Regions from separate parts of the Colwellia sp. PAMC 21821 genome, predicted to be linked through region 2. Evidence: predicted binding sites of a transcription regulator. Region 2 holds the regulator's gene; the other holds the start of a gene.
The links. Region 2 encodes sigma-54, which starts transcription at its own class of promoters, with help from an activator protein. Its sites were predicted from a motif close to GTTGGCACGNNNNTNGNNT; they were not measured.
Positions count from the first base shown of each region.

Region 1: a site for sigma-54 is predicted at 1,606-1,624, ahead of A3Q33_RS04490 (flagellar hook-length control protein FliK). Genes of this name have one in related genera too.

Region 1 covers NZ_CP014943.1:1,076,839-1,080,265, forward strand. Annotated here, with positions in the region: gene A3Q33_RS04490 (flagellar hook-length control protein FliK) at 1-1,544, opposite strand, end outside; gene fliJ (flagellar export protein FliJ) at 1,701-2,135, opposite strand; gene fliI (flagellar protein export ATPase FliI) at 2,219-3,427, opposite strand, start outside.
Region 2 covers NZ_CP014943.1:1,537,519-1,540,945, reverse strand. Annotated here, with positions in the region: gene rapZ (RNase adapter RapZ) at 1-299, opposite strand, end outside; gene ptsN (PTS IIA-like nitrogen regulatory protein PtsN) at 306-758, opposite strand; gene hpf (ribosome hibernation promoting factor) at 788-1,075, opposite strand; gene A3Q33_RS06500 (RNA polymerase factor sigma-54) at 1,111-2,619, opposite strand; gene lptB (LPS export ABC transporter ATP-binding protein) at 2,680-3,411, opposite strand; gene lptA (lipopolysaccharide transport periplasmic protein LptA) at 3,412-3,427, opposite strand, start outside.

The DNA.
Region 1 (3,427 bases), 460 kb from region 2:
GGCTCGTTATCATTAGCACGTTTGGAGTCGGCCACATTGACTTGTTTCAATTCTGCCGTTTGCACTTTAACTTCATTGCTTTCGCTAACAACAGCTTTATGAACGGTATTTTGCTCAGCGATTAATTCAGGCGCGGATACTTTTTTAGCCTGCGCTAGATCTAATACACTATCTTTATCTGTCGCACTACTTAGCAATTCTCGATTGCTAGCTTCTTGCCTAGTTACTTGCTGAGTTTCTTGCTTAATATTTTGCTTAGCTTCTTGATTTTTATCTGCAGCATTCACTTCTTGAGCCAAGGCCTGAATGCGTGCTTGCTCTGCAATTAAGTCGGCTTCATCAACTCCCCCTTGCTCGCTAGCTAATAAGTTTGCACTCTCTACACTTGTTGCTATCTGCTTAGCATTCGAGGCATCAGGAGTGTTAACCACATTCTGAGCTGTATTTAGGGCCGAACTCTCAGCAGAGTTTTTTAACGTACTACTTGCAACGTTCTTGACTAAGCCCCCTGCTACAGTTTCGGCGGTAATCTCAGATAACTGTTTCGCGCTAGCTTCACCAGTTGCAAGTAATTTATTTTGTTGAGTGTTATTAGCATTTGCTAACACGGTTACTTGCTCACCTTTAACATTTTTTGCTAGTACGTTTTGCTCTGCAGTTAGATTTTTAGCCTGCTCTGATAGCATTATATTTTTATTGTTGGCCAATATTGATTCATCAACTGCCGCTGTAATTTTACCCTGTAGTTCAACACTGGTATTTTCTGCCGCAGACTTGGTCAATAATTGCTGTGATCCCTGCAACATTTTTAATAAATCAACAGCATCATCTTTTTCGACGTGACTCGCAGCGTTATTTACCGTTTGAGTTTGAGCGCCGACATATGAATTTGACTGATTATTTGATGCTTTAGGGTCGCCATTAAATGCTCCTCCAGCTTTTTCAATCGCTCTAATTTCTGCTTCTAATGGTGTTACAGGAAGAGGAACAGGCAGTGTATGTTCAGAATCTTTAGACTTGGCACCAGTAATTAACTGTTCGCCATTTGCAGCTACCGTTATAGGAACAATAAATCCATCGCCCTCTTTTGGTGAGGTTACTAAAGATTTATCATCTATTGGCAAGGGCACTGGCAGTTTATCAGCATCATCGTTTACCGTTTTATTTGCTGCTAATTGGGACTCATTATCAATAGGAAAAGGCATCGATGAATTTTGGCTATTATCGTTTTTAGCGGATAAAGACGCATCATTGGCCGGTAAAGGCAAAGCTTGAGTGTCACCGGTTTGATTACCCTTGAAAGGCTTTAATGCACTGTCTTTACTTATAAGCTGTTGCTGTTGTTCTGCCGCTTTAGACGTAAGATTGCCGCCTTGCTTATTTTTATTATCCGATTCAGCAACGGTTTTTCTTGGATAATGTTGCTCCATAGCATCGGAAAATGCCTGGGTTTTCGCTTGATTTTTTATTGATGAATCACCTTTAGCACCCTGTTTATCAGGGGTTTGGCCAACATCAGCAGACAAAAAATTTACTTGAGACATAACAAACCTTTCTTAAATATCGACTTAAGCGCAATTTAATAAATTATTTCTATTGTTAATTAAGCAAAATTCATTCCAGAACTTGTTTGTATGGGCGTGGTTTACTGAAAAATTTAGGCACTATTGAATACTATTCGTGACTGTAATGGGGGGAGTTTAACGCTGACGTCGAAGAAATTGTTGAGTGGCTATTTCATCAAACATTTTTTGTTCTTGTTTGTTGGCGGCAAGTTGCAAAATGGCAAGTTTTTTATCTCTTAACAATTCCACCGCTTGTATTTTTCGTCTTTGCTCTAACCATTGCTTTTTACGGGTTTCAACTAGAGCTTTAGCCTGGTGAACCGCAATTTTAACTTGCTGAGCTGCATTATCTAGTTTCGCGATAAAAGCATGAAAATGGCTATATGTTGCGCTATCAATGCCTTCTAATGAACGCTGATTTAACCGGCGCATATATTCTAAGCGATAATCACTAACATTTTTAAAACGGTCTTTATTTTGCTGATAGTCAAATTCCGCGGCTTGTAATGCTTGCGACGCTTTTTGCTCTTTATCGAGCTCAAATTTATATAAGGTGTTCAACTGTTTCATGGCTTTAATTCCTTATTGATACTTGTGCTTTTTGATACTTGTGCTTTTTGATATTGGCGCTGTTTGATATTTATGCAGTTTGATCATTGTGCAGGCTGATTTTGTTGAGCGTGCGCTTGTGCGGCTGCTAATACTTCCTGCAACTGGGCTAAGCTTTGATCGTATGGAATAATATCGAGCATTTTTTGTTGTAAGAAAAACTGAATAACTGGTTGTAGGTCAATCGCTTGATCTATTCTTGGGTCAGTACCTCTGCTATAGGCACCAATGGAGATCAAATCTTTGTTCTCTTGATATAGGGCATAAACTTGGCGCAGTTGTCTAGCAAGCTGCTGATGCTCTTCGCTGGTTACCATTGGCATAACGCGACTAATCGAGCCTTCGATATCAACCGCAGGATAATGCCCAGCATCGGCTAATTTTCGAGACAAAACAATATGACCATCTAGAATAGCACGGGCAGCATCTGCGATCGGGTCTTGCAAGTCATCACCTTCGGTTAATACGGTAAAAAATGCACTAATTGAACCTTGGCCATCACCGCCATTACCTGCACGCTCTACAAGCTGTGGTAATTTAGAAAAAACTGAAGGCGGATAGCCTTTAGTTGCGGGTGGCTCACCTACCGCTAAGGCAATTTCACGTTGTGCCTGCGCGTATCGTGTAAGGGAATCAATCAACAGTAAAACATTTAAGCCTTGGTCGCGAAAGTATTCACTGATTTGCACTGCAGTTTCACAGCCTTTAAGACGCATTAATGGCGAATTATCGGCAGGTGCTGCGATTACCACAGAACGTGCTCGACCTTCTTCACCTAAAATTTCTTCAATAAACTCTTTAACTTCTCGCCCACGCTCACCGATTAACCCCACGACAATAACATCGGCGGTTGTGCCCCGTGTCATCATACCTAAAAGCACACTTTTACCGACACCTGAGCCGGCAAATAAGCCCATTCGTTGCCCTACGCCAACGGTAAGGAAACTATTAATTGACCGAACGCCAACATCGAGTGGTTCTGTAATAGCGCGTCTTGACAATGGGTTAATGGGTTTACTGTTGTATTGATAGTTATCAGCGGCTTTTATTGGGCCTTTACCATCGAGTGGCTTACCGACGCCGTCAATAACTCGGCCGAGTAAATCCATAGATAAGGGTAATCGCGCTTTCGTAGATAAGGGAACAACGCGGGCACCTGGCAAAACACCTTGCAAACTCTGCTCAGGCATTAAAAAGGTAATGTCTTGTGAGAAACCTACAATTTCTGCAATAAGATCGCCTTGTGATGTTTC
Region 2 (3,427 bases):
CGTGTTTCACTGAATCGACGAATAAGGTCACTATCATCAGCATCTAAATAAAGTAAGCTTAATTCAACCGCATTGGGCATATATTCAATGATTTCAGGCACATCATTAGGATCAGCGGGGAGGTTTCGCACATCGAGACTTACGGCTACATTCTCATAATCATTAATGACAGTATGGATGAGTGCAGGTAACAAGTTGACTGGAATATTATCAACGCAATAGTAGCCTAAATCCTCTAAAACGCGCAGTGCAACACTTTTACCTGACCCTGAACGGCCACTGACAATAATTAGCTTCATTTGTGTTTAACTCGCTTGTTGGATTAACTGATATAATTCTTGGTTACTTTCGCATTTACGTACTTGCTTGCAAAATTGCTTATCGCGAAAAATTTTTGCAATGCTCTGTAATGTACTGAGGTGGTTTTGACATTCTTCTTCAGGCACAAATAAGGCAATAAAAATATCAACTGCGCGATGATCAATAGCGTCAAAATCAATTGCTTCTTCTGTCGTTATTACCACGGCAATGGGCTGTGTAGCATTTTCCAAACGACCATGCGGTATAGCAATGCCATTACCTATGCCAGTTGACCCCATTCTTTCACGCTTAACTAGGCTTTCTAATAGCTGAAATGTGTCATGGTCAGCCAATTTATCGGCGGCCAGGCTACTTAAGTATTCTAGAATGCGTTTTTTACTGGAACCCGGTGCTGCACAAATAGTGCAGTCCGGGGATAAAATGTCTTGCAACTTCATAAACTTATAAAACCTAAAGCGACTTGGCGCTAATGTTTGTTAATTTTGCCTTTGTATTTCAGGATTTGGCGATCTAGCTTATCAATTAATGCATCAATTGATGCATACATATCATTATGCTCGGCCTTCGCGTGAACCTCTGAGCCACTTAAGTGCACAGTAGATTCGGCAATCTGATTCAATTTTTCTACGGTTAATACTACATGTACATTATTGATATGCTCAAAATGACGTTCTAGCTTTTCAAACTTGCCATTAACATAATCACGTAATGAGTCGGTAACATCGACATGGTGTCCAGTAAGATTAATTTGCATATGCTTCATTCCTCTTTTTTGGTGAATAAGACTGCCTACAATAGGCTTTTACGTTGATTTGACGGCGGTATAGAGAGCGACTCTCGATACTTGGCAATGGTTCTCCTCGCTACTTTTATACCTTGTTCAGCTAATATATCTGCGATTTTACTGTCGCTTAATGGCTTTGCGGGTATTTCGGCAGCGACGAGTTTTTTAATTAATTCACGAATAGCTGTTGAAGAGCACTCACCGCCATTTTCAGTACTTACGTGGCTAGAGAAAAAGTATTTAAGCTCAAAAATGCCTCTCGGTGTGTGCATGTATTTTTGTGTCGTAACACGAGAAATGGTTGATTCATGCATGTCTACAGCTTCTGCAATATCATTTAACACCATAGGTCGCATAGCTTCAGGACCATGTTCAAAGAAACCTTGTTGGCGTTGTACAATGCAATTTGAAACTTTTAATAAGGTATCATTGCGACTTTCTAAACTTTTGATAAACCATTTTGCTTCTTGTAAATTCGAGCGAATGAACTGACTATCAGCAGATGATTTCATTGACCTAGACATGGCGGCATATTGTTGATTAACTGATAATTTAGGTGCTGTATCGGGATTGAGCTCTACCGTCCAACGACCATTTTTCTTCTCAACGGAGACATCAGGAATTACGTATTGTTCTTCACTTTTTATGACGCTATCACCCGGGCGAGGATCTAAAGATTGGATCAAGCGAATAACTTCGCGTAATTGATCTTCTTTAATGCGCAATTTACGCATCAATTGTCGATAATCGCGATTACCAAGCAAGTCAATGTGCTCAGTGACGGCTAATTTACTTTCTGCTAGCCAAGGCGTATCTTTCGCAAATTGATTGAGCTGGATAAGTAAACACTCAGGAATTGAACGGGCAGCCACGCCAACGGGATCAAAAACGTTAATTCGTTTTAGTACCACTTCAACTTCATCGAGTTCTACATCGTCTATACCAACGCTTTCTAAGATCTCATCTGCGGTCACCGTTAAATAGCCGGCTTCATCAATGGCTTCAATAATGGCGATGGCAATGGTTCTGTCGGTATCGCTAAATGGCGTGAGTTGCATTTGCCACATAAGGTGGTCTTGTAGTGAGTCTTTCGTTTCACCCTGATAGGTATAATCTTCTGATGCGTGACCAACACCGCCGCTGCTAGCGCTAGCACTAAAGTTATCATCCCAAGTGCTATCACTGTTTAATTCTTCGGGAATATCGGTTTTGGCTAAACCTTCTGAGGAGCTAATTTCATCGATACTGGGGGCAGAATCTTCGCTACCATCGGAGGAGGCCATTTCTTTACTTTCGCCAACGCCTGCCGAGTATGCTTCTTCTAAATTGTCAGGGGTACTTTCAGAGTTATTATCAAAAGATTCATCAATTTCAAGTAAAGGATTACTTTCGAGTGCTTCTTGAATTTCTTGCTGGAGATCCAAAGTCGATAATTGCAGTAGCTTGATCGCCTGCTGCAATTGCGGGGTCATCGTTAATTGTTGTCCGATACGGAGTTGCAGAGTAGGACGCATTTACGTTTTCATTTCCCTGTTGAAATACATTAATTTTGTACCGCTTAAGTGTGTTATTCACTATAGCGTGAATTGTTCACCAAGGTATACATCTCTTACATGTTGATTCGCAAGTATTTGATTAGAATTACCTTCAGCGATCAGTTCACCATGACTAACGATATAAGCATGTTCACAAACATCGAGTGTTTCTCGTACATTATGATCAGTGATCAAAATACCAATGCCGCGTTCTTTTAAGTGTAGGATAATTTTTTTTATATCACCTACTGAAATTGGGTCAACACCAGCAAAGGGTTCATCAAGTAGAATAAATTTAGGGTCTGCCGCTAAAGCGCGAGCTATTTCAACACGTCGGCGTTCACCGCCAGATAAACTCATACCTAAGTTATCTTTGATATGACCGATGTTAAATTCTTCTAATAAATGTTCAAGTTTTTCTTCTCGCTCAACATCACTTAGGCTTTTACGTGTTTGTAAAATAGCCATAATGTTGTCATAAACAGATAACTTGCGAAAAATAGAGGCTTCTTGTGGTAAATAGCCGATGCCCTTGCGCGCGCGCTCATGCATCGGCAACAAGGTTAAGTCTTCACCGTTTAACACTATTGAGCCACTGTCGTTATTGACTAAGCCAACAATCATATAAAAGGAGGTAGTTTTACCCGCGCCATTGGGACCTAATAAGCCAACTATTTGTCCGGCGGACACTTTCATACTGACGTTTTTAACGACTTTTCTGCCTTTGTAGGCTTTTGCAAGACCGGTTGCTGATAATGTTGAAGTTGACATTTACTCTTGCTTGTCC